Regions from separate parts of the Geodermatophilus sp. SYSU D01105 genome, predicted to be linked through region 2. Evidence: riboswitches for the same ligand, from Rfam matches in the RefSeq annotation. Region 2 holds a riboswitch; each other region holds the start of a gene.
What was found. Region 2 has a riboswitch for S-adenosylmethionine ahead of ACI79I_RS15755 (aminotransferase class V-fold PLP-dependent enzyme). Riboswitches for the same ligand answer to the same signal wherever they lie in the genome.
Positions count from the first base shown of each region.

Region 1: another riboswitch for S-adenosylmethionine. It lies ahead of ACI79I_RS16160 (bifunctional o-acetylhomoserine/o-acetylserine sulfhydrylase); the one in region 2 lies ahead of ACI79I_RS15755 (aminotransferase class V-fold PLP-dependent enzyme).
Region 3: another riboswitch for S-adenosylmethionine. It lies ahead of thrC (threonine synthase); the one in region 2 lies ahead of ACI79I_RS15755 (aminotransferase class V-fold PLP-dependent enzyme).

Region 1 covers NZ_JBJGYR010000016.1:66,614-76,441, forward strand. Annotated here, with positions in the region: gene ACI79I_RS16130 (mechanosensitive ion channel family protein) at 1-828, shown strand, start outside; gene ACI79I_RS16135 (hypothetical protein) at 825-1,388, shown strand; gene ACI79I_RS16140 (ABC transporter substrate-binding protein) at 1,505-2,455, shown strand; gene ACI79I_RS16145 (amino acid ABC transporter permease) at 2,471-3,427, shown strand; gene ACI79I_RS16150 (amino acid ABC transporter ATP-binding protein) at 3,424-4,197, shown strand; gene ACI79I_RS16155 (zinc-dependent alcohol dehydrogenase family protein) at 4,207-5,235, opposite strand; SAM riboswitch class IV at 5,351-5,466, shown strand; gene ACI79I_RS16160 (bifunctional o-acetylhomoserine/o-acetylserine sulfhydrylase) at 5,510-6,802, shown strand; gene metX (homoserine O-acetyltransferase MetX) at 6,804-7,919, shown strand; gene ACI79I_RS16170 (glycosyltransferase family 2 protein) at 7,930-9,120, shown strand; gene ACI79I_RS16175 (hypothetical protein) at 9,045-9,494, shown strand; gene ACI79I_RS16180 (hypothetical protein) at 9,491-9,679, shown strand; gene ACI79I_RS16185 (STAS domain-containing protein) at 9,628-9,828, shown strand.
Region 2 covers NZ_JBJGYR010000015.1:124,008-133,835, reverse strand. Annotated here, with positions in the region: gene ACI79I_RS15760 (hypothetical protein) at 1-405, shown strand, start outside; gene ACI79I_RS15755 (aminotransferase class V-fold PLP-dependent enzyme) at 411-1,790, opposite strand; SAM riboswitch class IV at 1,824-1,937, opposite strand; gene ACI79I_RS15750 (LLM class flavin-dependent oxidoreductase) at 2,165-3,292, shown strand; gene ACI79I_RS15745 (NADPH-dependent FMN reductase) at 3,289-3,789, shown strand; gene ACI79I_RS15740 (cysteine dioxygenase) at 3,912-4,439, shown strand; gene ACI79I_RS15735 (class III extradiol dioxygenase subunit beta) at 4,565-5,422, opposite strand; gene ligA (protocatechuate 4,5-dioxygenase subunit alpha) at 5,415-5,783, opposite strand; gene ACI79I_RS15725 (hypothetical protein) at 5,773-5,952, opposite strand; gene ACI79I_RS15720 (muconolactone Delta-isomerase family protein) at 5,949-6,227, opposite strand; gene ACI79I_RS15715 (alpha/beta hydrolase) at 6,251-6,955, opposite strand; gene ACI79I_RS15710 (Rieske 2Fe-2S domain-containing protein) at 6,969-8,075, opposite strand; gene ACI79I_RS15705 (response regulator transcription factor) at 8,404-9,096, opposite strand; gene ACI79I_RS15700 (histidine kinase) at 9,093-9,828, opposite strand, start outside.
Region 3 covers NZ_JBJGYR010000003.1:76,187-86,014, reverse strand. Annotated here, with positions in the region: gene ACI79I_RS03370 (hypothetical protein) at 1-223, opposite strand, end outside; gene ACI79I_RS03365 (HAD family hydrolase) at 271-1,092, opposite strand; SAM riboswitch class I at 1,152-1,280, shown strand; gene thrC (threonine synthase) at 1,293-2,594, shown strand; gene ACI79I_RS03355 (cold-shock protein) at 2,801-3,001, shown strand; gene groL (chaperonin GroEL) at 3,320-4,948, shown strand; gene ACI79I_RS03345 (fibronectin type III domain-containing protein) at 5,293-7,305, opposite strand; gene ACI79I_RS03340 (glucose-6-phosphate dehydrogenase) at 7,683-9,104, opposite strand; gene ACI79I_RS03335 (DUF72 domain-containing protein) at 9,183-9,828, shown strand, end outside.

The DNA of each region.
Region 1 (9,828 bases), on a different contig from region 2:
GGCTCGGTGCTGATGGCCCGTTTCGTCGCCTGGGTCGGGGAGCGGATCACCTCCCGGATCGACGCCCGCGCCACCGGCGGCGACGCGCTGGTCCGCTCCGAGGCCGCCAAGCACCGGCACTCGCTGACCCAGGTGATCACCTGGACGCTGATCGTGCTGATCTACGCGATCGCGGTGTTCTTCGTCCTGGACCGCGCCGGCATCCCCATCGGTGGACTCGTGGCCCCCGCGACCGTGCTCGGCGTCGGGCTGGGCTTCGGCGCCCAGCGGGTCGTCGGGGACGTGCTGGCGGGCTTCTTCATCATCACCGAGCGGCAGTACGGCTTCGGTGACGTCGTCGCGATCCAGGTGGTCGGCGGCGGCGACGAGGCCACCGGCACCATCGAGGACGTCACCCTCCGCGTCACCCGGCTGCGCTCCCCCAACGGCGAGGTGATCACCCTGCCCAACGGGCAGATCGTCAAGGTCACGAACCTCTCCCGCGACTGGGCCCGTGCGGTCATCGACGTCCCGGTGCCGACGTCCATGGACGTCAACCGGGTCAACGAGATCCTCCGCGAGGTGGGCGCCGAGGCCTTCCGCGACCAGCGGATGCGCCCCCTGCTCCTCGACCCGCCCAGCGTCATGGGCGTGGAGACGCTCGACCTCGAGCAGGTGAACGTCCGGATGGTCGCCCGCACGCTGCCCGGCAAGCAGTTCGAGGTGGGCCGCGACCTGCGCGCCCGCATCGTGCTGGCCTTCCACCGCGAGGGCATGAACCTGCCCGCGCCGACCGCGAACGCACCGTCGGGCGAGCTCTCCGGCGCCGGTGGGGACGGTGTCCGGTGACCCCGCGGCACAGCGACGGCCAGGAGGGCACGCGCCAGATGCCCACGCTCAGCACGGGGGAGACGCCCGCGGTGAGCACGGCACCACCCCCGGGCCTCCGGCAGCGGTGGTGGTCGGCGGTGCCCCACCACCTCGGCCGGGCGCGCACGTCGACCGCCGTCCTCGCCGTCCTGTTCCTCGCGATCGGCACGCTGTACCTGTACGTGCGGCCCGAGACGACCGCCTCGACCTCCGTCGACCCGGCCGGCGGCACCAGCGTGCCGGCACAGGAGGACTCCCGGCCCGCCGCGCCGACCGAGACCACCGTGCCGACGGAGACCTCCGAGCCGACGGAGACCAGCGAGCCCACTCCCGAGCCGGACACCGAGACCACGACCCCGTCCCGGACCTCCTCGGCACCGGCCACGACGACGCAGCAGGCGCCGCGGCAGCAGCAGCAGGAGGAGCCCGAGCCGACGACCGAGGAGGAGGAGCCGACGACGGCACCGGACGAACCGGAGACCACGGAGGCGCCCGTCCCGACGGGCCGCCCGGTCCCGACCGCCACCACCGGGCCGTGACCGGGCCCACGCACCGCCCTCCGCAAGGGGCCTCGCCGCGCCACGCCCGCGCCCAGCAGGGCAAGATCAGCACCCCGCACCTCGAACACCCAGGTGCCCGTGGAGGGAGACAACCCGTGGCCATCCGACACCTGACCCGGCGCGGACGGGCGGCAGTCGCTGCCGCCGCCGGCCTCACCCTCGTCCTCGCCGGGTGCGGGGACGACTCCGGCGGTGACGCCGGGAGCGGTGGAGGCGGCGGGAGCGGGGACGCGGCGGCGACCAGCGAGCCCCTGCCCAGCGTCGAGGCCGACCAGGCGCTGGCCGACCGGGTGCCGCCGGCGGTCGCGGAGGACGGCGTGATCACCGTGGGCAGCGACACCAGCTACGCGCCCAACGAGTTCATCGCCGAGGACGGCGAGACCATCGTCGGCTTCGACGTCGACCTGTTCACCCTCGTCGCGCAGAAGCTGGGCCTGGAGGCGCAGTTCGAGACCGCCGCCTTCGACTCGATCATCGCCGGGGTGGGCTCGGGCCGCTACGAGGTGGGCGTCTCGTCGTTCACGATCAACCCCGAGCGGCTGCAGCAGGCCAACATGGTCAGCTACTACGAGGCCGGCACCCAGTGGGCGACCAAGGCCGGCAACCCCGAGGGGGTCGACCCGGACAACGCCTGCGGGCTGACCATCGCCGTCCAGAAGGCCACCGTGCAGGTCGAGGACCTCACCGCCCGGTCGGACGCCTGCGAGGCCGCCGGCGAGGAGCCGATCACGATCAACCAGTACGACCTGCAGAGCGACGCCACCGCGGCGATCGTCTCGGGCGCCGCGGTCGCCGGCCTCGCCGACTCCCCGATCATGGCCTACGCGGTGCAGCAGACCAACGGCCAGCTCGAGCTGCTCGGCGACATCTACGACGCCGCGCCCTACGGCTACGTGGTGGCCCAGGACCAGGCCGACTTCGCCCAGGCGGTCGCCGACGCCGTCCAGGCGCTCATCGACGACGGCACCTACACCGAGGTGCTCTCGCGGTGGGGCGTCGAGGACGGCGCCATCGACGACCCGACGGTGAACCCCACCGTCGGCTGACCCGGAGCCCCCGTCATGGCCGCCGACACGACGGCCCGGCCGGCACCGCCCGAGCAGATCCGGGCGGTGCCGGTCCGGCACCCCGGCCGCTGGATCGCCACCGCCGTCATCGCGGTGCTGGCGGCGATGTTCGTCCACATGCTGGTCACCAACCCGGTGTTCCAGTGGGGCTTCATGTTCGACAACATGTTCAGCCCGCCGGTGCTCCGCGGGGCCCGGACGACACTGGTCATGACCGTGCTGGCGATGCTGCTGGGCGTCGTGCTCGGCATCGTCCTGGCGGTCATGCGGCTCTCGCCCAACCCGGTCGTGTCCGGCGCGGCCTGGACCTACATCTGGATCTTCCGCGCCATCCCGCGGATCGTGCTGCTGTTCTTCGTCGCCAACCTCGGCGCGCTCTACGCCACCTACGAGTTCGGCTTCCCCTTCGACCGGCAGCTGATGGACCTGTTCGGCTTCGACGCGGACCTGCGACTGTTCGGCCTGAACGGCAACCAGATCTTCACCGGCTTCGTCGCCGGGCTGATCGGGCTGGCGCTGTCCGAGGGCGCCTACATGGCCGAGATCGTGCGGGCCGGCATCCAGTCGGTCGACCCCGGCCAGGCGGAGGCGGCCAGCGCGCTGGGCATGAGCCGGGGCACGACCCTGCGCCGGATCGTGCTGCCGCAGGCGATGCGGGTGATCATCCCGCCGACCGGCAACGAGACGATAGCCATGCTCAAGGACACCTCCCTGCTCATCGCCGTCCCGGTGAGCGCGGAGCTGAACTTCCAGCTGCGGGCGATCGGCAGCCGCACCTTCCAGATCATCCCGATGGCCGTCGCCTCGATCCTCTGGTACGTGGCCCTGGCCAGCCTGCTCATGGTCGGCCAGTACTTCCTGGAGCGGCGGTTCAGCCGGGGCGTCGGCTCGCGGGAGACCCGGGCACAGCGCGCCGCCCGCCGGGCGGCCGACGTGGGGAGCTCGAAGTGACCGGCAACGGGCAGGCCATGGTCCGCGCCGAGGGCGTGCACAAGTCCTTCGGCTCCGTCGAGGTGCTCCGGGGCATCGACCTCGAGGTCGCGCCGGGCGAGGTGGTCTGCGTCATCGGGCCGTCCGGCTCGGGCAAGTCGACCTTCCTGCGCTGCATCAACCACCTGGAGAAGATCGACTCCGGACGGCTGTGGGTCGACGGCCACCTCGTGGGCTACCGCGAGCGGGGCGGCAAGCTGCACGAGCTCCGGGACAGGGAGGTCGCCGCGCAGCGCCGGGACATCGGCATGGTCTTCCAGCGGTTCAACCTCTTCCCGCACATGACGGCGCTGGAGAACGTCATCGAGGCGCCCACGCGGGTGAAGGGTGTGCGCAAGGAGGTGGCGCGGCAGCGGGGCATCGAACTCCTGGAGCGGGTCGGGCTCGGCGAGCGCGTGCACAACTACCCGAACCAGCTCTCCGGGGGGCAGCAGCAGCGGGTGGCGATCGCCCGGGCGCTGGCGATGGAGCCCAAGCTCATGCTCTTCGACGAACCGACGTCGGCGCTGGACCCGGAGCTGGTGGGCGAGGTCCTCGACGTCATGCGCGGCCTGGCCGAGTCGGGGATGACGATGATCGTCGTCACCCACGAGATGGGCTTCGCCCGCGAGGTGGGCGACACGCTGGTCTTCATGGACGAGGGCGTGGTGCTGGAGGCCGGCGACCCCCGGCGGGTGCTCAGCGACCCGCAGCACCCGCGCTGCCAGGCGTTCCTGTCCAAGGTGCTCTGAGCCGCGGCCTCACCAGGACGTCACCACCGTGATGCCGGGGGTGCGGCCCACCTCGGTCAGCGCCGCCGCGGCGTCGTCGAGGGACAGCTCCCGGGTGACCAGCCGCTGCGGGGCCAGCCGGCCCGCGGCGATGAGGCCCAGCAGCCCGGGATAGGCGTGCGCGGCCATGCCGTGGCTGCCCAGCAGCTGCAGCTCCAGGGCGATCACCCGATCCATCGGCACCGCGGGCCTCCCCTGGGCCGGTGGCAGCAGCCCGACCTGCACGTGCCGGCCGCGCGGGCGCAGGCACCGGACGGAGTTCTCGCAGGTGACCGCGGCGCCGAGCGCGTCGAGGGAGACGTGCGCCCCGCCGCCGGTCAGCTCCGCGACCGCCGCGACGACGTCCCCTCCGCCACCCACCGTGGACTCCGCGCCGAGCTGCCGCGCGAGCTCCCGGGCCCCCGTGGAGACGTCGACGGCGACCACGCGGGCACCCGCGGCGGCGGCGACCTGCACCGCGGAGAGCCCCACGCCGCCGCAGCCGTGCACGGCCACCCACTCGCCGGGGCGCACCGCGGCGACCTGCACGACCGCGCGGAAGGCGGTGGCGTACCGGCAGCCCAGGCTCGCCGCGGTCGTCTCGTCGAGCTCCTCGGGCAGGCCCACCAGGTTGACGTCGGCGGCGTCCAGGGCGACGTGCTCGGCCAGCGAGCCCCAGGAGGTGAAGCCGGGCTGGGTCTGGCGCGGGCAGACCTGGTGGTCCCCGGCGGCGCACTGGGCGCACCGGCCGCAGGCGTTGACGAACGGCACGGTGACCCGGTCCCCCACCCGCCACCGGCGGACGCCGGCACCGACCGCGGCCACCGTGCCGGCCAGCTCGTGCCCGGGCACGTGCGGCAGGACGACGTCGGGGTCGTGGCCCTGCCAGGCGTGCCAGTCGCTGCGGCAGATCCCGCTGGCACCGACCCGCACGACGACGCCGTCCGGGGCGGGGTCGGGAACGGGCACCTCCCGCACGGTCAGCGGGCCGCCGAAGCTGTCGAAGACGAGTGCGCGCACGGCGCCAGCCTGCCGGACCGCCGCGGGACCGCCCTCGCGGCCCGGGCCCGGCCGGGCGCAGGCGCAGGTGGGGGGCGTGTGCCCCGCCGGCGCCACCTGCCTAGGATCACGCCTGGCTCACGAGAGGCAGTGCGAAGCACCTGGCTGGCTGCCCGGCAACCTCGACTCCGTCCGAGGTGCTCCAGGGGAAGAGCCGGTCGGTCGGCGCCCGCCGTCCGGCAAGGACGGAGATCCCCGTGCGCCGCGGGGTCTCCCGACGAGAGGAGACCGGCGCATGACCGACCCGCAGAGCTGGAGCTTCGAGACCCGGCAGATCCACGCCGGTACGAGCCCGGACCCGACGACCGGCGCCCGCGCCCTGCCGATCTACGCGACGACGAGCTACCAGTTCCGCGACGCCCAGCACGCCGCTGACCTGTTCGCGCTGGCCGAGATGGGCAACATCTACACCCGGATCATGAACCCGACGCAGGACGCGCTGGAGCAGCGCGTCGCCTCGCTGGAGGGCGGCGTCGCGGCGCTGGCCGTCTCCAGCGGGCAGGCCGCCGAGACCCTCGCGATCCTCAACATCGCCGAGGCCGGCAGCCACGTCGTCGCCTCCGCCTCCCTGTACGGCGGCACGTACAACCTGCTGCACCACTCGCTGCCCAAGCTGGGCGTCAGCGTCTCCTTCGTCGAGGACCCCGACGACCCGGAGAACTGGCAGTCGCTGGTGCAGGAGAACACCAAGGCCTTCTACGCCGAGTCGATCGGCAACCCGAAGGGCGACGTGCTCGACATCAGCGCGGTGGCGGAGGTGGCCCACCGCAACGGCGTCCCGCTGATCGTCGACAACACCATCGCCACGCCCTACCTGATCCGGCCGATCGAGTTCGGCGCCGACGTCGTCGTGCACTCGGCGACCAAGTACCTGGGCGGTCACGGCACCGCGATCGCCGGCCTCATCGTCGACTCGGGCAACTTCGACTGGCGGAACGGCAGGTTCCCCGGCTTCACCGAGCCCGACCCCACCTACCACGGCGTCGTCTACGCCGACCTGGGCGCCCCGGCCTACGCCCTCAAGGCGCGCGTGCAGCTGCTGCGCGACCTGGGCCCGGCCATCTCCCCGTTCAACGCCTTCCTCGTGGTCCAGGGCATCGAGACCCTGTCGCTGCGCATGGAGCGGCACGTGGCCAACGCCCAGCGGGTCGCGGAGTTCCTCGAGGGCCACGACGCGGTCGACCGGGTCAACTACCCCGGGCTGCCGTCGTCCCCCTGGCACGCGGCGCAGCAGAAGTACGCACCGCGCGGCGCCGGCGCCGTCCTCACCTTCGAGCTGCACGGCGGGGTGGAGGCCGGCAAGCGGTTCGTCGACGCGCTGGAGCTGCACAGCCACGTGGCCAACATCGGCGACGTCCGCAGCCTGGTGATCCACCCGGCGTCGACGACGCACTCCCAGCTGACCCCGGAGGAGCAGCTGACCACCGGCGTCACCCCCGGGCTGGTGCGGCTGGCCGTCGGCCTCGAGGGGATCGACGACATCCTCGCCGACCTGGAGGCCGGCTTCCGCGCGGCCAAGGAGGCCTGAGGTGGGCGGGGCCCGGGTCGCGTCCTGGGCCCCGCTCCGCCCCGGCGGCTGGCGGGAGGGCGACCCGGTCGGCGACCGGGTCTTCCTCGCCCTGCCCGGGCCGTTCCCGCTGGAACGCGGCGGGCAGCTGCCGGCGGTGCGGGTCGCCTACGAGACCTGGGGGACGCTGGCGCCCGACGGCGGCAACGCCGTCCTGGTGGAGCACGCGCTCACCGGTGACAGCCACGTCGCCGGCCCCGCCGGGCCCGGCCACCCGACGCCGGGGTGGTGGGACGGGCTGGTGGGGCCCGGGGCGCCGCTGGACACCGACCGGTTCTTCGTCGTCTGCGCCAACGTGCTCGGCGGCTGCCAGGGGACGACGGGGCCCTCGTCCCCCGCGCCGGACGGCGCCCCTCACGGCTCCCGCTTCCCGGCCGTCACCGTGCACGACCAGGTGCGGGTGGAGGTGGCGCTCGCCGACTCCCTGGGCATCGACCGCTGGGCGGCGGTGCTCGGCGGCTCGATGGGCGGGATGCGGGCGCTGGAGTGGGCCGTGGCGCTGCCCGAGCGGGTGGGTGCGCTGTTCTTCCTCGCCTCGGCCGCCGCGGTGAGCGCCGACCAGCTGGGCACGCAGACCACCCAGCAGGCGGCGATCCTCGCCGACCCGGCCTGGGCCGGCGGGGACTACCTGCCCGGCCCCGGCCCCGTGGCGGGGCTGGGGGTGGCCCGCCGGATCGCCCACCTCACCTACCGCAGCCCCGGGGAGCTCGACGAGCGGTTCGGCACGGTCGTCCAGGACGACGGCCGCTACGCCGTCGCCTCCTACCTCGACCACCACGCGGCCAAGCTGGCCCGCCGGTTCGACCCGGGCAGCTACGTGGTGCTGACCGAGGCCATGAACTCCTGGGACGTCGGCCGGGGACGCGACGGGATCGCGGCAGCGCTGTCGCGGGTGACCGCGCGCGCGGTCGTGGCCGGCGTCGACAGCGACCGGCTGTACCCGCTGGCGCAGCAGGAGCAGGTGGCCGAGGGGCTGGGCGTGCCGCTGCGGGTCCTCTCCTCGCCGTACGGGCACGACGGGTTCCTCATCGAGCTCGACGCCGTCGGCGCGCTGGTGCGGGAGCTGCTGGGGACCTGATCATCCAACAGTGCGCGACCGATCGGACCAGCGCTCGTTGCGCCAGGTCGTGGGGACCCGCATCCGACCCTGGTGGTGGCTCGTCGTCGTGGCCGCGGTCGGCGCCGCCGTGCTGACCGCCGCGACGGGCAACGCACCCGAACGCACCGAGCCCCTCGCGTTCGGGGTCACCACACCCGGCGGGGCGCGGGCGGCCGGCGAGGTGGACGCGGTCGAGGCCGCCACGGGGGAACGCCCCTCGCTGGTCGTGGTCTACGTCGACTTCACCGCTGCACCCCCGGTCGGCGACCTGGACGCCATCGCCGCGCGAGGGGCCACACCCGTCGTCACCTGGGAGCCGTGGGATGCCGCTGACCCCGGGAACCCCGTCTTCGCGCCGGCGCACTTCGCAGCGGGCGCGCACGACGCGTACCTCCAGCAGTGGGCCGACGCGCTGCGCGACTGGGGACGCCCGGTGCTGCTGCGCTTCGCCCACGAGCAGAACGGGGACTGGTACCCGTGGGCGGTGGGTGTGGGTGGCACCACCGCGCCGGACCACATCGCGTACGGGTTCCAGAAGCGGGTCGACGCGGCCGGCCGGCGCCTGGTCGACGCGGACGTCACCGCGCTGGAGACCGACCTCGCCGAGATCGCCGCCCTCTCCGCGGAGCTGGATGCCGAGGAGGGAGGCCCGGCCGAGCTGGACCGGGCGGCGCTGAGCCGGCTGGCGCACCGGGACTGGTCACCACTCGGTGCGGTCGTGACGGTGCGCACGCTGGTGCGGGCCATCGACGTGGACCGGGACGACGAGGCGCAGCCGCTCATGCCGATGGCGACCATCTCGGTGACCGAGGACATGGCGACCTGCATGCGGCTGCACGCGCTGGGCTGGCGCACCGTCTACCACCACGAGACCCTCGCCCTGGGACTGGCACCGGAGGACCTCGGCACCATGCTCACCCAGCGGCTGCGGTGGGCCCAGGGCACGGTCCAGGTGATGCTGCGGGAGAACCCGCTGGTGCAGCGCGGCCTCACCGTGGCCCAGCGGCTCATGTACTGGCCACGATGTGGAGCTACCTGTCCGGGTTCGCGGCCGTGGTCTACTTCGCCGCCCCGGTCGTCTACCTGGTCAGCGGGGTCCTGCCGGTGCAGGCCCTGTCGGCCGACTTCTTCCTCCGCCTGCTGCCCTTCCTGGCGGTCACCCAGCTGCTCTTCTACCTGATCGGCCGGGGCAAGCGGAGCTGGCGCGGGCCGCAGTACTCCCTCGCGCTGTTCCCGGTGTGGATCCGGTCGGTGACCACGGCCGTCGGCAACGTGGTGCTCGGCCGGAGCCTGGGCTTCGCGGTGACGCCGAAGGAGCGGCAGTCGGTCACCCGGCGCCCGTGGCACCTCGTCCGGCCGCAGCTGGCCGTCATGGGGCTGTTGTCGGCCGCCGCGGTCGTGGGGACCGTCCGGACGGCCACCGGTGCCGCGTCGGAGCTCGGCACGGCCGTCAACCTGGTGTGGGTCGCCTTCGACCTCGCCGTCCTCAGTGTGATCATCAAGGCCGTCCGCCACCGCGGACCCGAGGAGCGACCCGCGGAGGCGGCCGCATGACCGAGTTCGAGACCGAGACCACCGACAGCCGCATCGGCGTGGTGCGGCCCCTGGGCCGGCTCAACATGGTGGCTGCGCCCCGGCTGCGGTCACTGGTGGGCGAGCTCGTGGCCGGGGGACGCCGCGGATCGTCGTGGACCTCTCCCGGACCGAGTCGATGGACTCGTCGGGGCTGGGAGCGCTGATCGCGGGACTCAAGACCGCCCGTCAGGCCGGGGGCGACCTGCGCATCGCCGCCGCCGGTGAGCAGGTCGAGGCCGTGCTGGAGCTGACCAACCTCCGGAAGGTGCTGCGGCCCCGCCCGGACGTCGCCAGCGCCTTCGCCGGCGACTGA
Region 2 (9,828 bases):
GACCCCGATGCCACCGACCGGATGACCACCGAGCACGCGACCAGCGACGACGGCGTCGCGTGGACCTGGCGGGGGACCGCCCTGGCCGGCACGCCCGGCAGCTGGGACGCCCGCGGCGTGCGGTTCGCCGCGGTCCTCCTCGACGGCGCCGGGACCTGGGCGCTCTACGACGGCCGGGCCACGGCGGAGGAGAACTGGGAGGAGCGCACCGGCCTCGCGATCGGTGACGGGGACGGCCGGTTCACCGCCGTCCCGGACGGTCCCTTGCTGCAGAGTCCGCACCCGCCCGGCGGCCTGCGCTACGCCGACGCGGTCGCGGTCCCCGGCGGCGGCGTCCGCTGGTTCTACGAGGCGACGCGGGCCGACGGCGCGCACGAGCTGCGCACGGTGCTGCTGCCGGGCTGACACGCTCAGCGCCCCGCCGGGCCGCAGGCGGCCCCGCGCGCGACCGCCCGGGGGTCCGCGCCCGCCAGACCGGCCGGCGGCCGCGGGTCGTCGGCCGGCTGCCAGCGGCCCTCGCGGACGACGTAGGCGGTGCCCGGGCCCTCGCCCAGGAACGCGACCAGGCCGTCGAGCAGCCGGTCGACGTCGGCCGCCGTGGTGGCCACGCCGACGCTGGCCCGCAGCGCCCCCTCGGGGATCCCGAGCCGGTCGAGCAGCGGGTGGGCGCAGAACCGGCCGTCCCGCAGGCCCACGCCGTGCTCGGCCGACAGGACGGCGGCCACCAGCCCCGGGTCGGCGCCCTCGACGGTGAAGCCCACGACGCCGGTGGGCGTGGTCGAGTCGGGCCAGATCCGCAGCCGTCGCACGCCGGGCAGCGCGTCCAGGCCGGCCTCCAGCCGCGCGCGCAGGGCCCGCTCGTGCGCCTCGAGGGCCCCCTCCGGCAGCGCGGCGAGCGTGTCGCAGGCGGCCGCCAGCGCCACCGCGCCGAGCACGTTCGGCGAGCCGCCCTCGTGCCGGTGCGGCGCCGGGGCCCAGGTGGTCTCGGCCACGGTCACCGCCTGCACCGCCCCACCGCCGGCCAGGTGGGCCGGCGCGGCGTCGAGCCAGTCGCGGCGGCCGACCAGGGCCCCGGTGCCGTAGGGCGCGTAGAGCTTGTGCCCCGAGAACGCCACGTAGTCCGCGCCGGTGGCCGCGAGGGAGAACCCGCGGTGCGGCACCAGCTGGGCGCCGTCGACGGCCACCCGCGCGCCGGCGGCGTGCGCCAGCGCGACGACGTCGGCCAGCGGCAGCGCCTCCCCGGTCACGTTGGAGGCGCCCGTGACCGCGACCAGGGCGTACCGGGAGGCGGCGAGCTCGGCCGCCAGGGCCCGCAGGGTGGCGGTCACCGTCTCCCGGATCGGCAGGACGGTCGTGGCCGCGCGGCGCTGCCACGGCAGCAGGTCGGCGTGGTGCTCGCAGTCGAGGACGAGCACCCGCTCCCCCGGTGGCACGCACCCGGCGAGCAGGTTGAGCGAGTCGGTGGTGTTCCGCGTCAGCACGCAGACGTCGTCGGGGCGGGCGCCGACGAACGCGGCGACGGTGTCGCGCGCGGACTCGTAGAGCGCCGTCGAGACCTGCGACAGGTACCCGGCGCCCCGGTGCACGCTCGCGTACAGGGGGAGCGCCTCGGCGACCCGGCCGGCCACCGCGGTCAGCGCCGGCGTGCTGGCCGCGGTGTCGAGGTCGGCGTAGCGGACCCACCCCGACGGCACGAGCGGCACCGCGGTGCCCGCGCCGACCACCGGCAGCAGCGGGCCCTCCGGCGCGGCGGGGACGACGGCGGGGCGGGACAGGACAGCGCCGGTCACGCGGGCCTCCTCGGTTCGGGGACCCGGTCGGCGGGTCCGCGCTTGCGGGGACCGGTCGGCACCCGCCTGGTCGTCACCCGGGGCACCCCATCGCGGAGGAAGGGTTGCCGGCCAGCGAGCCGGGGCTTGTCGCTGGCGCTCATGACCTGCCGAGGAGCCTGACACGACCCCCTGTTCCCGTCAAACCCGATCGGGATGGTAGAGATATGTCCGTGCCCGTCCTCCCCGTCCTCACCGCCGCCACGCCGCGGCTGGTCCGTCGGGTGCACGTGGACCTGGGCCGCGTCTGGTCGGCCCGCTGTCGCTGACGGCGCCCCCGTCCACCCCCTCCGGCCGCCGTCCCGCGCGGCCGCTCATCCCTCCGAGGACCACCCGTGCCGATCGAGTTCCTGGGCATCGCAGCCACCAACGACGGATCCGAGACCACCCCGCGCTCCGGGCCGAGCTTCGACAAGCAGTTCACGCTGCGACTCGGCCGCGCGCACGAGGACTGGGGGTGGGACCGCGTGCTGTTCGCGTACGGCTCCGGCTCCCCCGAGCCGGCCGCCGCCGCCGCGTACCTGCTCTCCCACACCGAGCGGCTGCAGGTGCTGCTGGCCCACCGGCCCAACGTCAGCCACCCGACCTTCGCCGCGAAGACCTTCGCCACCCTCGACCAGATCGGCGACGGCCGGCTGACGGTGCACTTCATCACCGGGGGGACCGACCGCGAGCAGCAGCGCGAGGGCGACCACCTCACCGAGGACCAGCGCTACGGCCGCACCCGCGAGTACATCCGGATCGTCAAGAAGGCCTGGACCTCGGGCGAGCCGTTCGACTGGGACGGCGAGCACTACCGGTTCGCCGACTTCGTGAGCGACGTTTTCCCGGTGCAGCAGCCCCGCCCCGACGTCTCCTTCGGCGGCTCGTCGGAGGCCGCCTACGCCGCCGGCGGGGCCGAGGCCGACGTCTTCGCCCTGTGGGGTGAGCCGCTGGCCGACACCGCGGCGCAGATCGAGCGGGTGCACGCCGCCGCCCGCGCCGCGGGCCGGACCGCGATGCCGCGCATCCAGGTCGCCTTCCGCCCGATCATCGCCCCCACGGAGGAGCTGGCCTGGGAGAAGGCGTACCGCACCGTCGACCGGATCACCGCCCGCACCGGCGGCGGCCTCCAGCCGCTGTCGCGGCGCCACCCGCTCACCGGCCCGGAGAACGCCGGCTCCCAGCGACTGCTGGAGATCGCCGGGCGCGGCGAGCGGTTCGACCGGGCGCTGTGGACGCCGACCGCGAAGGCCACCGGGGGCGCGGGCAACTCCAACGCGCTGGTGGGCACCCCGGAGACGGTGGCCCGGGCGCTCCTGGACTACGTCGACCTCGGGGTCGACATCATCTCGATGCGCGGCTACGACCTGCTCGGCGACGCCATCGACGTCGGCCGCCACGTGCTGCCGATCGTGCGCGAGGAGGTCGCCAAGCGCGACGCCGAGCGTGCCGCGGCCGCCCCTGCGACGGTGGTCGCGTGAGCACCGTCGCCGTCGTGGGCAACCCCAAGCCGCACTCGCGCACCCGCGCCGCGGCCGAGCTGGTCGCCGAGCGGCTGACCGGCGCCCCGGCCGACCGGGTCATCGACGTCGTCGAGCTCGGTGCCGGGCTGCTCGGCTGGGGCGACCCCGCTGTCGAGGAGGCTGTCGCCGCGGTACGGGCGGCCGAGGTCGCCGTCGTCGCCAGCCCCACCTACAAGGCCACCTACACCGGACTGCTCAAGCTCTTCCTCGACCAGATCGGCACCGGCGACCTCGCCGGGGTCGTGGCGGTGCCGCTCATGCTCGGCGGCGGGCCGGCGCACGCACTGGCGCCGGAGCTCCTGCTCAAGCCCGTGCTGGTCGAGCTGGGCGCCACCGCGCCCACCCGGGGGCTGTACCTGCTCGACAGGAGCTGGGACGACCCGGCACCGCTGGAGGCCTGGCTGGTGGCCGCGCGGCCGCAGGTGGACGCCGCACGCGGTGCGCGGCGGGCCTGACGTGGCGGTTCCCCGGTCCGACCTCACCCGACGCGCCGCCGTGGACCTGCTGCGGGTGGCCAGCGCGCGATGTCGCCGTCGCTGACGACCGCGCCCACCCCTCAGACCTCGGAGGACCCGTCGTGACCCGTTCCCTGCTGTCCCCTGTCCTGCCCACCGACCCGACCGCCCGCCGCACCGGCGCGGCCGCGCTGGCCGCCGCGCTCGCCGCCGTCGAGCACCGGTGGTCCCCGCTGGTGGAGTTCCGCGCCGAGCACCGCTGGACGCACCTGCTCGACCCCGGCCTCGCCGCCGACGTCCTGGACCCGGCGCTGCACGCCGACCTCGCCGCCGCGCAGGTGTGGCTGCTGTCCTGGCTGCCCGGCCAGGGCACCGACCTGCACGACCACGGCGGCTCCGCCGGGGCCTTCGCGGTCGTCCGCGGCACGCTGTCGGAGGAGGTCGGGGCGCTGCCGGAGGCGCGGCAGCTCGCCGCCGGCCGGGTCCGACCGTTCGGGCCGCACCACGTGCACCGGGTCACCAACCCCGCGCCGGAGCCGGCGGTGAGCGTGCACGTGTACAGCCCGCGGCTGACCGTCATGAACACCTACCGGGCCGACCGCGGCGGCCTGGTCCGCACCGGCACCGAGCGGGCCGGCGTCGACTGGTGACCGGCCGCTGAGACGCCGACGGGCCGGACCGCCCTGACGGAGGGGCGGCCCGGCCCGTCGGTCGCACGGCCCCGTCCAGAGGCTCGCGCCGAGCCTGCGAGGCGTGAGGGGGACGGGGTCCTTCGTCAGGCCGGCTGGGGCACCCGGTTGTCGAACAGCGCGATCGCCGCGGCGGTGTTGGACGCCGGCACGAAGTAGTGCGAGTGCACCTTCGTCACCTGCTCGTTCATCGCCCCGCGCATGATCAGCCACATGATCATCTCGATGCCCTCGGAGCCGGCCTCGCGGATGTAGTCCTCGCGGGAGAGCGTCGTCAGCTTCTCCGGGTCCTTCTCGATGGCCTCGAGGAACATGTGGTCGAACTCGGGGTTGATGTAGCCCGCCCGCGCCCCGGCCAGCTGGTGGGACATCCCGCCGGTGCCGAGGATCGCCACCTTGAGGTCCTTGGGGTAGCTGCGGATGGCCCGGCCCAGCGCCTGCCCGAGGGCGTAGCAGCGCGCGGCCGTGGGCTGCGGGTACTGGATGACGTTGACCAGCAGCGGGATCACCGGGCAGGGCCAGGCGTCACCCGGGTCCGGCGTCCAGACCGACAGCGGCACGGTGAACCCGTGGTCGACGTCGAGCTCCTGGAAGACGGTGAGGTCGAAGCCGTCGTCGACCAGGCTCTCCAGCAGGTGCAGCGACAGCTCCGGGTCGCCGACGACGTCGGGCACCGGGCGCTTGCCGAACCCCTCGTCGGCGACCGAGTACTGCTCGGCGGTGCCGATCCCGAACGTCGGGATGATGTCGAGGTCGATGCCGTTGGCGTGGTCGTTGTAGACGACGATCGCGACGTCCGGCCGGTGCTCGGCCAGCCACGCCCGGGCCGGGGCGTACCCGTCGAAGAGCCCCTTCCAGGCGGGGTCCTCGGTCTTGCCCCGGTCCATCGCCGCCCCGATCGAGGGGACGTGCGACGTCGCCAGGCCCCAGATCACCTCAGCCATCCCGCCGTCCTCCTGCTCGCATCGCCGCCACGAACTCCTCCTCGGTCATGCCGCTGAAGACCCCACCGAGGTACTGCATCGACCGGCCGTCCATCATCGCCAGCTTGTAGACGTAGAAGATGCTGCCGCCCAGGTCGATCATCGCCTGCCAGTCCCGGTCGAGCACCGCCTGCTTCTGCTCCGGGGTCAGCTTGAACTCGTCGCAGTAGGCCGCCTCGTCGGCCAGGAACCGCTCCCGCGCCTCCCCCGAGCGCAGGCTCATGAACAGCTTGTTCATGCGGAAGCCGCGCCGGCTGGTCTGCCCGTCGAAGACCGGCGTCCCCGGCAGGTCGAACCTGCCGGCCGGGGTGTCAGTGCTCATCGGTGCCCTTCTGTTCCTCGCCGGTGAGGTGCTCGTGGTCGTCCAGCCACTCCCACAGCTGGCGCGGGTGGGCGCTCTGCCGGGTGCGGCCGCACCAGCACGTCCCGAGCATCTCACCGTCGTACTGGCGGAACGTGATGCGCAGCTGCTGGCCGGTGGAGGTGGTCATGACCGTTCCTGCGGGTGTTGGGCCAGCGCCTCGACGTGCACGTCGAGCCACGGCGACATGGGCAGGGACACCAGTGCGTCGTGCAGCGCCCCGGGGTCGGTCGCCTCGAACAGGCCGATCCAGGCGTTGCGCCCGGGCACCCGCCACAGCCGCTTGAGGATGCCCGCCTCCCGCAGCTCCATGGCGCGGGCCCGCTCGCCGGAGCGCAGCTCGTCCCGCCGCTCGGCCGGGGTCTCCGGGGGCAGCAGGTTCTCGGCGCGGACGAGGAACTCCACGGTGCTCTCCTGTCGGGTCGGGGTCAGCGGGCGAGCTCGAGCAGGACGTCGGCCAGCGCCTTGGGGGCGGTGACCATCGCCTCGTGGCCGGTGTCGAGCTCGTGCACCGGCCAGCCGCGCTCGCGGGCCCGGTCGGCCTGGGAGCGGAACACCCGCATCCAGGTCACGCACTCGACGAAGGCGGCCGGCACCGCGTCGACCGCACCGGTGAGGTCGAGCCGGTCCAGGTAGGTCTTCCACGGGTGCGGGGTCAGCTTCGGGGTCAGCCAGTCGACGTCGGCGGACTCGGTGACGCCGAGGACCGAGAGCTTGCGCACCGGCACGAGCCAGCCGAAGCCCTGCTCGGCCGCCGACTCCGCCCAGTGGTGCTCCACCTGCTCGGGCAGCAGGTCGCGGGCCGCCTCGCCGTCGGAGCCGACGAAGGCGTCGAGGTACACCCGCCGGGCGATGGCGTCGGGCCGGCGGTCGGCGACCGCGGTCACGATCTGCCCGGCGTAGCTGTGCCCCACGAGGACGACGTCGCGCAGGGCGAAGGTGTCGATCAGCCGGACGACGTCCTCCACGTGGGTGTCCAGGCCCACCAGGGGGGACAGCAGGTGGGCGCGCTCGGACAGCCCGGTGAGCGTGGGGGCGTGCACCTCGTGGCCGGCGCCGCGCAGCAGCGGGGCCACGCGGTCCCAGCACCAGCCGCCGTGCCAGGCCCCGTGGACGAGGACGAAGGTCGTCATGTCCGCGACCCTCTCAGGCCTGGCCGGCCGGCTGCGCGGCGGCCGGCTGGGGCGCGGCGGCGGCCGGGCGGACGGGGCGCGCCGGGCGGGCGGGGGCCTCGCCGCGCGCGGCGGCCTCGGCCTTGGCCATCTTGTCCAGCAGGCGGCGGCCGCGGATGCCGGCGACGTCGGAGCGGATCGAGGACTCGATCATCCCCGGGTCGGTGGCGACCATGAGCTCCTGGATCTCCAGGGCGTCGACGTCCTCCTTCATGACCGACAGCTGCTGCTTGAGCTGGAAGTCCGACAGCTCCTGGTCGTCGATCTCGTAGTCCCGGCCCAGGGCGAAGAAGTCGTGCGTCGTGGTCTCGGTCGCCGGGGTCATCCCGTAGATGACCTTCATGTGGAAGCCCTCGGGCTCCTCGGTGCCGGTCGGGGCGATCCGGATGTTGAGGATGAAGATGCCCGGCGCGTAGAAGTCGCCGTCCTGCCAGCGGTCGATGTTCGTGGTGACGCCCATCGAGGACTTGTAGAAGGGCGGGGCCTCGATGTCGATCATGTGCCGGACGAAGGACACCCGGTTGCCCTCGCCGATCACGTCGATCGGGGTGGCGGCGACCGCGGCGTTGCCGATGGACGTCGGGTGCAGGAACGTCTCGTGGGTCAGGTCCAGCAGGTTCTCCACCAGGAGCACCTGGCGGGCCTTGAGACCCATCATGCCGTGCACGTGGGTCCAGCTCTCGTCGGTGAGCCAGGAGACGTCCGGGATGCCGTCGGGGTCGGCCTGCTCCGGGTCGCCGGGCCAGATCCAGACGATGCCGTAGCGCTCGACGACCGGGAAGCGGTGCACGGTGGCGCCCTTGGGCATGTCGGGCTGCTCGGCCACACCGACGCAGGCGCCCGAGCCGTCGATCTTGTAACCGTGGTAGTTGCAGGTGATGACGTCGCCGTCGAGCCGGCCCAGCGACAGGGGGTACCGGCGGTGCGGGCAGCGGTCCTCGATCGCGTTGGCGCTGCCGTCCGACAGCCGGTAGAAGCACACCGGCCGGCCGCAGATCCAGCGCTGCACCAGCGTCCGGCCGACCTCGTCGGACCAGGCGCCGATGTACCAGCCGTTCATGACGATGGGGTTGGCTGCCATGGGAGCTCCTCGGTGGGGTGGGGGGTCGGGCCTGGCCGGCCGGGGCGGGAGGCGTCCTCGTCAGGGGTCGGGGACCGGGCGGGGTCCTCGGCAGCGCGACACGCCGACCATTTCCACGGCGTCGGCCGCGCGCTCGTCGGCGGACGTCACGGGCGGGGCCTCCTGCGGGCGGACTGCGGGGCGCGGCCGGGTGACCGCGCTCACGTCCACGGTAGGGGGCGCGTGACCTGCGCGGATCGGCGCGGTGTCGGCTCCGCGACGGCCGCGGCGGCGCACCCGGCCTACGTCATCCGTCCTGGTCCCGGCCCGGTCCGCCGCGACCGCGGGCTCAGGCGGGCGGCGGGATGAGCCCCTCGCGGATGGCCAGCAGCGCCGCCTGCGTGCGGCTGGACAGCTGCAGCTTGCTCAGCACGTTGCTGACGTGCGTGCGGGCGGTGCGCTCGCTGATGACCAGCCGGTCGGCGATCTCGCGGTTGGAGTGGCCCTGCGCGACCAGGGCCAGGATCTCCCGCTCGCGGACCGTGAGGGAGGTGAGCCCGGTCTGCGGCGCGGCCATCCGGCGGGCCAGCTGCCGGGCCACGGCGGAGTCCAGGTGGACCTCCCCGGCCGCGGCGGCGGTGATCGCGGTGGCCACCTCGGCGGGGTCGGCGTCCTTGAGCACGTAGCCGGCGGCGCCCGCGGCCAGGGCCGCGTGCACCCGCTCGACCTCGCCGAAGCTGGTGAGGACGACGACCCGCACCTCCGGGTGCGCCCGGACGATCGCGGCGGTCGCCTCGACGCCGTCCATGCGCGGCATCTGCAGGTCCATCAGGACGACGTCGGGCATCGGCCGCCCGGTGGTCTGCCACTGGTGCAGCAGCTCGACCGCCTGCTGGCCGTCGCCGGCCTCGCCGAGAACCTCCAGGCCCGGGACGCCGGCCAGGTAGGCCTGCACGCCCCGGCGGACGATCGCGTGGTCGTCGACCAGCAGGACGCCGATCGCCCCGGTCGCCGGCCCGGTGTCGGTCGGTCCGGTGCTCATCGGGCCCTCCCCTCGCCGCCCGGCGCGGGCAGCGTCACCTCCACGCGCCAGCCACCGGACGGGCGCGGCCCGGCGACCAGCCGCCCGCCCCAGCGCTCGGCACGCTCGCGCATCGACACCAACCCCAGGCTGCCGCGCGGGCCGCCCGCTCCCGGCGCCGGCTCCCCCGGCCCGGAGTCGGGCAGCGCGCCGCACCCGTCGTCGGTCACCTCGACGACCAGCCCGCCGCCGGTGGCCGGCCGCCGGATGCGCACCCCGGCCTCGGTGGCACGCGCGTGCTTGACGACGTTGTGCAGCGCCTCCTGGACGATCCGGTAGAGGTCCTCCTGCACCTCCACGTCGACGTCCAGGTCGAGGTCATCCGGCGCGTCGACGTCGACGAGCAGCCGGGTGCGCGCCTCCACGCCGGCCGCGTGCGCGCGGACGGCCTCGACCAGGCCGTTCTCCGCGAGGTCCAGCGGCCGCAGCTCGAAGACCAGGCCGCGCAGGTCGGCCAGCGCGCTGGCGGAGAGCGCCGCGAGCTCCTCGGCTCCACTGCGCACGGTGGCGGGGTCGGCGTCGGCCTGGTCGAGGTGGGTGCGCAGCGCCTCGGCCTGCATCCGCATGGAGAACACCTGCTGGACGACGGAGTCGTGCAGGTCCCGCGCCAGCCGGCGGCGCTCGTCGGACTGCGCCCGCGACCGGGTCTGCGCCAGGAGGGAGGCGGTGTCGATGGCCACCGCGGCGGAGTCG
Region 3 (9,828 bases), on a different contig from region 2:
TCTGCCATCCCCCGGTCGCGGCGTCCCTGCCGCCGATCACCTCGTGGACGAGGACGTGCTCGTCGCCGATGACGACGTCGACCTCGTGGGCGATCCAGCAGCCGCCGGGGAGCCGGCGGTCGGTGTCGGTCCCGGTGACCGCGCCCGACTCGTCATGGACCGTGCCGGACGTCTGCCAGTGCCCCACGAGGGGTTCCAGGGGTGCGGTGTGCGGAGGGGCCATGGCAGTCCAGACCGGCCGGGCGCGCCCCGGTCATCGGTCGGCGCGCCTCACAGGCTCGCGCGGACGGCCTGGGCCCAGCCCTCGCCCATGGGGGCGTCGGTGACGGTCGCGTTGGGGACGGCGGCCAGCCGGTCGGCCATGCCCTCGACGGTGGCCCCGTTCGCGGTCACCCAGAGCCGGCCGACCGCGGGGGCCATCTCCAGGTCGCTCACGCTGTCGCCGATGGCCACCGCGTCGTCGGGCGTGAGACCGCGGCGCTCGAGGTCCCAGGCGATCGCCGCGCCCTTGGAGATCCCGCGCGGCATGAGGTGGTAGACCCGCGGCGGCAGCGCCTCCGGGTCCAGCGTCATGCGGGAGGTCGTCGGGATGGCGCCGTTGTCCTTCAGCGTGAGCCAGCCGGCGCCGCGGTCGGCCAGGTCGGCGTCCACGGCGAGCGGGTCGACCAGTCCGCGCAGCAGTGCGTCGGTCTCGTGCGTGGCGTGCCAGGGCGCGTGCCACTCCAGGCGACCGGGGTGGCGGGCCAGCAGGTCCTCGACGATGCCGAGCTCGGCCATCACCTCCATCGGGGTCCGCCCGGCGTACTCGGCCGGCAGCTGCCCGGTCAGCCGGTGCACCCCCCGGCCGACGTCCCAGCTGACCACCGAGCCGAGCTCGGCGATCGCGCCGTCCGCCGCGAAGATCCGCGCCGCCTCCACGACCTGCTCGTACGTGCGGCCGCTGACCAGGACCAACAGAGCGCCGGCCCGGTGCAGGTCGAGCAGCGCGGTGGCCGGGGCGGCGGTCAGGTCCCGGGTGGCGGTGTGCCAGAAGGAGCCCCGCGGGCCGACCATCGTGCCGTCGAGATCGGTGTAGACGATGCGCGCTGCCACGCCCACATCGTGGCCGGGCCGGTGCGGCCCGGGTCACGTGGGTACAGTCGCAGGCGTTCCACTCATCCAGAGGGGCAGAGGGACACGGCCCGACGAAGCCCCGGCAACCGCCGTCTGCGCGTCCGCGCAGCGAGAGGTGCCAATTCCGTCCCGCGCGGCTCGACGGCCCGCCGCGGGGAAGATGAGGAGGTAGTCGTCGCATGACCCTGACCGCTCCCGGTTCCGTCCAGGCCGACTCCAGCGCCGGCGGCCCGATCCCGCCGTGTCCGGCCCGCGGGCTGGTCTGCCGCAACTGCGGTGCCACCTTCGGCCTCATCGCCGAGCACGCCTGCGCGGAGTGCTTCGGCCCGCTGGAGGTCGACTACGACAAGGACCTGCTCAAGGCCGTCACCCGCGAGCAGATCGAGGCCGGCCCGCAGAACATCTGGCGCTACGTCGCCCTCCTGCCGGTGGGCCAGGACCCGGCCGACCGCGTCAGCCTGGACCCGGGCCTGACCCCGCTGGTGCGCGCCGACCGGCTGGCCGCCGAGCTCGGCCTCACCGGCGGGCTGTGGGTCAAGGACGACTCGGCCAACCCCACGCACTCGTTCAAGGACCGCGTGGTCAGCCTCGCCGCCACCGCGGCCAAGGGGCTGGGCTACAAGAAGATCGCCGCCGCCTCCACCGGCAACCTGGCCAACTCCGTCGCCGCGCACGCCGCCCGCGTCGGCCTGCCCTCGTTCGTGTTCATCCCGGCCGACCTGGAGCCGGGCAAGGTCGTGCAGTCGGCCGTCTACGGGCAGACGCTGGTCGCCGTCCAGGGCTCCTACGACGACGTCAACCGGCTGACCAGCGAGCTCGCCGAGACCGACGAGTTCGAGGACACCGCGTTCGTCAACCAGAACGTGCGGCCGTACTACGCCGAGGGCTCCAAGACGATGGGGTACGAGCTGGCCGAGCAGCTCGGCTGGCGGATCCCGGCGCAGGTCGTCATCCCGATGGCGTCGGGCTCCCTGCTGACCAAGGTGGACAAGGCCTTCCGCGAGCTCACCGCCGCCGGGATCGTCGAGGCCACCGAGTGGACGATCTTCGGCGCCCAGTCCGCCGGCTGCGACCCGATCGCCACCGCGTTCGACAACGGCTGGGACGTCGTGAAGCCGGTGAAGCCCACCGGCATCGCCAAGTCGCTCAACATCGGCAACCCCGCCGACGGTCCCTACGCGCTCGACGCGATCCGGCGCACCGGGGGCGCGGTCGGCCGGGTGGGCGACGAGGAGATCGTGCGGGGCATCCGCGACCTCGCCCGCACCACCGGCGTCTTCGCCGAGACCGCCGGCGGCGTGACCGTGGCGGTGCTGCGGCAGCTCGTCGAGGACGGCCGGCTGGACCCGACCAAGGAGACCGTCATCCTCAACACCGGCGAGGGGCTGAAGACCCTCGACCCGCTGGAGCCGGTCGTCGGGCCCACGCACGTGGTCGACCCGTCGCTGTCCTCGGTCCGGGCCGCGGGCCTCATCGGGTGACGGGGTAGGGTCGCGTGCGTCCGGGTGTGCGGGGCAGTGTCCCCCCATCCGGTGTGGCGCGTGCGTGAGGTTGCTCTCACCACGGCTTTCGTGCTGTACCTTCTCCCGCGGTTCCAGTTCCACGTTCGTGTTCGACGGGCGGAAGAGCTAGACCCGGCCCCCTGGTTGGCGGGGGTCGTCCGCAACGCACGAACGTGGGAGCACACGTGGCACAGGGCACCGTGAAGTGGTTCAACGCCGAGAAGGGCTTCGGCTTCATCGCCGTCGACGGCGGCCAGGACGTCTTCGTCCACTACTCGGCCATCCAGATGGACGGCTACAAGAGCCTCGACGAGGGCCAGCGGGTCACCTTCGAGGTCGTCCAGGGCGAGAAGGGGCCGCAGGCGGACGCCGTTCGCGTCGCCTGAGCTCGCGAAGGCGAGCACAGGCTCAGGGCCTGAGCTCGCAGGTCGTCACCGAGGCCCGGTCCCCTCCGGGGGGCCGGGCCTCCGTGCTGTCCGCCGTGCACCTCGTCGGGGAACAGTCGCCGGTCACACCCCGTTCTTGCACTCGGCAGGGTCGAGTGCCAGACTCGGGATTGGCACTCGACAGTGCCGAGTGCCAATCAGGTCGGAACGGTGAGGCACTGGTGTACGGGCCGACGGAGTGCCCGTGACCGCCGGTGTCGTCCGTCGCGGGCGCCGAACCCGGCCGTGCAGCGATCCATGCATGGAGGACATCACCACATGGCCAAGATGATCGCCTTCGAGGAAGAGGCGCGCCGCGGCCTCGAGCGGGGCATGAACACCCTCGCCGACGCCGTCAAGGTGACCCTCGGCCCGAAGGGCCGCAACGTCGTCCTCGAGAAGAAGTGGGGCGCCCCCACCATCACCAACGATGGTGTGAGCATCGCCAAGGAGATCGAGCTCGAGGACCCGTGGGAGAAGATCGGCGCCGAGCTCGTCAAGGAGGTCGCGAAGAAGACCGACGACGTCGCCGGTGACGGCACCACCACCGCCACCGTGCTCGCCCAGGCGCTCGTCCGCGAGGGTCTGCGCAACGTCGCCGCCGGCGCCAACCCGATGGCCCTGAAGAAGGGCATCGAGAAGGCCGTCGAGTCGGTCACCGAGTACCTCCTCTCGACGGCCAAGGACGTCGAGACCAAGGAGCAGATCGCCGCCACCGCGTCGATCTCCGCCGCCGACTCCGCCATCGGTGAGCTCATCGCCGAGGCGATGGACAAGGTCGGCAAGGAAGGCGTCATCACCGTCGAGGAGAGCAACACCTTCGGCCTGGAGCTCGAGCTCACCGAGGGCATGCGCTTCGACAAGGGCTACATCTCGCCCTACTTCGTCACCGACGCCGAGCGCATGGAGGCCGTCCTCGACGACCCGTACGTGCTCGTGGTCAACAGCAAGATCAGCTCGGTCAAGGACCTGCTCCCGCTGCTGGAGAAGGTCATGCAGTCGGGCAAGCCGCTGGCGATCATCGCCGAGGACGTCGAGGGCGAGGCCCTGGCGACCCTGGTGGTCAACAAGATCCGTGGCACCTTCAAGTCCGTCGCCGTCAAGGCCCCGGGCTTCGGTGACCGCCGCAAGGCCATGCTGACCGACATCGCCATCCTCACCGGTGGCCAGGTCATCAGCGAGGAGGTCGGCCTCAAGCTGGAGAACGCCGGCCTCGAGCTGCTGGGCCGCGCCCGCAAGGTCGTCGTCACCAAGGACGAGACGACGATCGTCGAGGGTGCCGGTGACAGCGACCAGATCGCCGGCCGGGTGAACCAGATCCGCGCCGAGATCGAGAAGTCGGACTCCGACTACGACCGCGAGAAGCTGCAGGAGCGCCTGGCCAAGCTGGCCGGTGGCGTCGCCGTCATCAAGGCCGGCGCCGCGACCGAGGTCGAGCTCAAGGAGCGCAAGCACCGCATCGAGGACGCGGTGCGCAACGCCAAGGCCGCCGTCGAGGAGGGCATCGTCGCCGGTGGTGGCGTCGCCCTGGCGCAGGCCACCGCCGTCGCGTTCGACAAGCTCGAGCTCGAGGGTGACGAGGCGACCGGTGCCAACATCGTGCGCGTCGCGCTCGAGGCGCCGCTGAAGCAGATCGCCGTCAACGCCGGCCTCGAGGGCGGCGTCGTCGCGGAGAAGGTGCGCAACTCCGACACCGGCTGGGGCCTCAACGCCGCCTCCGGCGAGTACGTGGACCTCGTCGCCAGCGGGATCATCGACCCCGCCAAGGTGACCCGCTCGGCGCTGCAGAACGCCGCCTCCATCGCGGCGCTGTTCCTCACCACCGAGGCCGTCATCGCCGACAAGCCGGAGAAGGCCGCCCCGGCCATGCCGGGTGCCGACGGCGGCATGGGCGGCATGGACTTCTGAGTCCCGCCCGCTCCTCGCACCGAGGGGCACTGCACCACCAGCACTGCCCGGCAGGGGCGGTCCCGCATCGCGGGGCCGCCCCTGTCGGCGTTCCCAGGACCTCACCCGACCGCGAGGACCCGACCGCGAGATCTGCACAGTGGTCGCCATCAGCGGCTGGCGGCGACCACTGTGCAGATCTCGCGGGGCTCGGTCGGGGGCGGGCAGCAGGACCCGCCGGCCGGCACGCGGGCAGGCCGAGGGCCCGTCACCGGGATGGTGGCGGGCCCTCGGATGGGTGTGTCAGTCGTGGTGCTCCCCGGGCGGGCTCACCCCTGGCTGGGGTGAGCCCGCCCGGGCCGGGCTCACCGGACCTCGACGGTGAACGGACCGGCGACGCCACCCAGGCTGGACTTGATCCAGATGGTGGTCGGCGCGGTCGCCGGCGCGGGGTCGAGGACGATGTCCCACGGCCCGGTGTTCTCCGGGGCCTCCAGCGCGCCCACCGTCCCCGAGGGGTACCCGGCGATCGGGGTGGCGGCCGGACCGGTGCCGGCGGTGTTCGGGCGGTGGACGGTGACCGTCGCGCCCGGCACGGTGCCCGAGCCGCTGATGCGGAACTCGTCGCCGGTCCGGAACTGGGCGAGGGTCAGGCCGATGCTGTCACCGGGGAGGACGACGTTCACGCCCGGGTTGGACAGCGCCGAGAACTGCGTCCCGGCCGGCGTCTTCGACTGGACCCGGAAGACCCACCGCGTCCCCGGCTCGGACCTCGGCAGACCGGTCACCTCAGCGGTGGTGCCGGTGACGACCACGTCGCGCGCGGCCTGCAGCACGTTGGCGTTCGTCGCGTCCGTCCGCAGGAACGCCCGCACCCGGTACTCGGTGGCGTCGGGCACCGGGTTCCAGGCCAGGCTGACCCGGCCGGCGTCGTTGTTCGGCCCGGAGCCGGCGATGCTGGTGATGGCCAGCCCGCCCGGGGCGACCGCGGCGGCCGCGGGCTTCGGTGACACGACGCCCGTGGAGTGCGCGACGGCACCCGTGGCGTCGATGACCGCGACGTTGACCCGCGTGTTGTCGGCCGTGATCGGGACCGGCGCCGTGTAGATCTTCGCCGTCGCCGACGGGACGTTGCCGTTCGGCTCGGTGGTGACCGCGCTGCCGTCGACGGTGTAGTAGATCGTCCCGGCGTTGGCCGACAGGGTCAGCTGCCGGTCCTCCGCGATGACCGCCGTGTCCCCGTTGAAGGCCGGCGTCGTGGTCAGCTGCAGCGCGGCGCCGTCGGGCGGCGTGGGCTCCGCGGTGCCCGCGAGGGCGAACGGTGCGCCGATCTCGCCGGCGACCATCGAGCGCACCTCGATGTCGTACAGCGAGCCGGCGTCCAGCCCGTCCAGCACGACCTGGGTGGCGTCCGCGCCGACTCGGGCGCCCTGTAGCTGCTGGGCGCCGTTCGCGCCGGCCGTCTGGTTGATGGCCTCGACGCTGTAGCCGGTGACGGCGGCGCCGCCGGCGACGGGTGCGGCCGACGCCCAGGTGACCGTGGCCTGGCTCTGGTTGTTCCACACCACCGAGAACTCGCCCGCGGGGGGCCGTGCGCCGTCCGGTCCCGGCGCGCAGCCGGGGGCGCCGCCGCCGACGAGTCCGTACTCCGACAGCGTCAGGCCGAGCTGGGCCTCGACCGTCGTGGCGTCGGCCATCCAGCTCAGCGCGACCTTCTCGCCGTCGAAGACCAGCTGCTGGTCGGACGGCGAGAGGCCCCCGAACGTCACCGAGAACTCGCCGTTGGCCGCGGTGCCCTGCACTGTGTAGCCCTGCGTGGCCGCGGGCGGCTCGTTCGGGCCCCAGCTGATGGCCCGCTCACCGATGGCGCTGCCGGCCTCCCGCATCTCCGGGTTGACCACCTCGACGGCGAACCGGTTCAGGTCGACGTCCGCGCCGTAGGTGCCGGTGATCGTGACCGTGTTGACGTTGCCCTCGGCCGGCGTGCTGGCGGTCACCCCGGTGACCTCGGCCGAGCTGACCTTCATCCCGTCGACCAGGGGCGAGCCGCTGAAGCGGACCGACACGTCGTCACCCGGCTGGATGTCGGGGGTGACGTCGGTGAAGCACCCGTCGAACCCGCCACCGGGCCGCGGGGTCGCCTCGTGGTTCCACTCCATGAAGCCGGTCGCGTCGACGACGCCCGTGGCGGTGCCGACGGTCTGGCCGCCACGGGTGACCGTCAGGGTCGCGGTCTGCCCCGCCTGGGCGGTGTAGCCCTCGATGGCCACCATGTCGCGGGAGGGGAACACCTCGATGTTCCCCGGTCCCGTCGGCGGGGTGCCGGCCGAGGCGCTGGTCGCGAAGCCGATGAGCCCGCCGGTGGCCGTGGCGGCCACCAGGCCGGCGGTGGCGAGGCGGGTCCGCGTGCTGTGCAGCGACGGTCGCGAGGAGGAGGGAACCGCATCTGCAGTCCCGCCCCCGCGACCGCCGTGGTGGGTCGGTCGTGTCCTGGTCATGGCCTCTCTCCGCAGTCCGAGCCGTGCTGGCTCCCTCCGGACACCGGAGGGTCGGTCAGACGGTCGTCGCAGGGACAGGTGTGCGGGGAGCCGCGACGAGGGGGGAGGCGCTCCCCCAATGCGTGGGGCGACGGAGGTCGTACGACCACGGTGGCACCGGCCCCCGGCGGCTCCGAGTCGCTTCCTGACCTGCACCGACGCGGGGAGGACGGGGCGGGGGTCGGCCCCCGGACGGGGGTCAGGCCGCGGACCGGGGGTCAGTCCCCGGTCGGGCCGAGGAGCCACCCGGCCGGCTCGGCCAGGGCGTCGGCCTCGGCCGGGCCCCACGAGCCGGGTGCGTACCGGTGCAGCCGTGGCGGGTGCTCCTGCAGCGGGGCGAAGGCCCGCCACGCGCTGGCCAGCCCGGTGCTGCTGGTGAACAGTGAACGATCGCCGACCAGGACGTCGTGCAGCAGCGAGACGTAGGGCGGCAGCGGCGTCCCGCCCGGGACGTCGGCGAGCTGGAGGGTCGCGGTCGCCCGGGCGAGGGCGAGGTCCGGGCCGGGCTCCTTGGCGACCAGCGTCAGGTCGACCGCGCCGGACCCGCTCAGGGACAGCGAGAGGACGTTGCCGTGCCCGGGGACGCCGGTCACCGGCCCCTCCGGCCTGCGCAGCAGGAGGCTGACCCGCTGCTCGCTGGCCGCCATCCGCTTGCCGGTGCGCAGCACGAACGGGACGCCGTGCCAGCGGTCGGTGTCGACCCACAGCCGGGCCGCGACGAAGGTGTCGGTCGTCGAGTCGTCGGCCACGCCCTCGATGTCGGTGTAGCCGTCGAACTGTCCGAGCACCACCTCGTCGGGGTCCAGCGGGCGGAAGGCGGCGAGCACGGCCTCCCGCGCCTCCAGCAGGTCGGCGGGGGAGAAGCTGGCCGGCGGCTCCATCGCCACCTCGGCGGCGAGCTGGAACAGGTGGGTGACCAGCATGTCCAGCGCCGCACCCGTGGCGTCGTAGAACTCCGCGCGCTGGGCGACGTCGAGGTCCTCCGGGACGTCGATCTGCACCTGGCGGACGTGCTCCCGGCTCCACAGGTGCTCGAACAGCCCGTTGGCGAACCGCAGCACGTGCAGGTCCTGGGTGCCCTCCTTGCCCAGGAAGTGGTCGATCCGGAACACCTGGTCCTCGTCGAGGACGGACAGCACCAGCTCGTCGAGCTCCTGGAACGTCTCCGGCGAGGTGCCGTAGGGCTTCTCGTAGACGACCCGGGCGCCCTCGGCCAGCCCGTGCTCCTGCAGCCCCCGGGTCAGCTTCTCGAACGCCGACGGCGGGACGGCGAGGTAGTGGACCAGCTGCGCGTCCCCGCCCAGCTCGCCCCGGGCCTCCTCGAGCACGTCGAGCAGGCTGCCGGGGTCGGACTCCTCGAAGCCGCCTCCCGCGAACCGCAGCCGGCCGGCGAACTCCTCCCAGGGCCCCTCGGGGTCGTCCCCATGCCCACCCAGGGGCCCGAACTCCTCGAGCGCCTCCCGGACGCGGCCGGCGAAGTCCTCGTGCGAGACGTCCCCGCGTCCGTTGCCGACCAGCCGCCAGTCCGGGGGCAGCAGGTCCTGCTGGGCGAGCTGGAAGAAGGCGGGCAGCACCATCCGGCGGGCGAGGTCCCCGGTGGCGCCGAAGAGCACGAAGACGGTGGGCGGCAGGTCGGTCACGCCGCTCCTGTGCCCCGTCCGCGGCGCGGTCACCCGTACGGGGCGTGCGGCGGAGGACCGGCCGGGTAGGGGCAGCCCGTGGTCGTGGTCATCGGGACGTCGGGCTGGCAGTACCGCGACTGGCGCGGCCGCTTCTACCCGCAGCGCCTGCCGCAGCGGCTCTGGCTGGAGCACCTCGCCGAGCACTTCGCCACGGTGGAGAGCAACAACGCCTTCTACCGGCTGCCGGAGCGGTCCACGTTCGAGGCCTGGCGGGCGCGCACCCCGGCCGACTTCCGGTGGGCGGTGAAGGCCAGCCGGTTCCTGACCCACGTCAAGCGGCTGCGCGAGCCCGAGGAGCCGGTGGGCCGGCTGATGGAGCGCGCCGCGGGTCTGGGGGAGCGGCTCGACGTCGTCCTCCTGCAGTTGCCGCCCACCCTCAAGGCCGACCCGGAGCTGCTGCGGACCTGCCTGGCGCAGTTCCCGGCCGGCACCCGGGTGGCCGTGGAGCCCCGGCACGACAGCTGGTGGACCGACGAGGTCCGCGCGCTGCTGGAGCGCTACGGCGCGGCGCTGTGCTGGGCCGACCGCGACGAGCAGCCGGTCGCCCCGCTGTGGCGCACCGCCGGGTGGGGCTACCTCCGGATGCACACCGGCGCCGCGTCCCCGTGGCCCCGCTACCGGCCGGAGACCCTGCAGCTGTGGGCCGACCGGCTGGCGGCCACGTGGGGCCCGGAGGAGGACG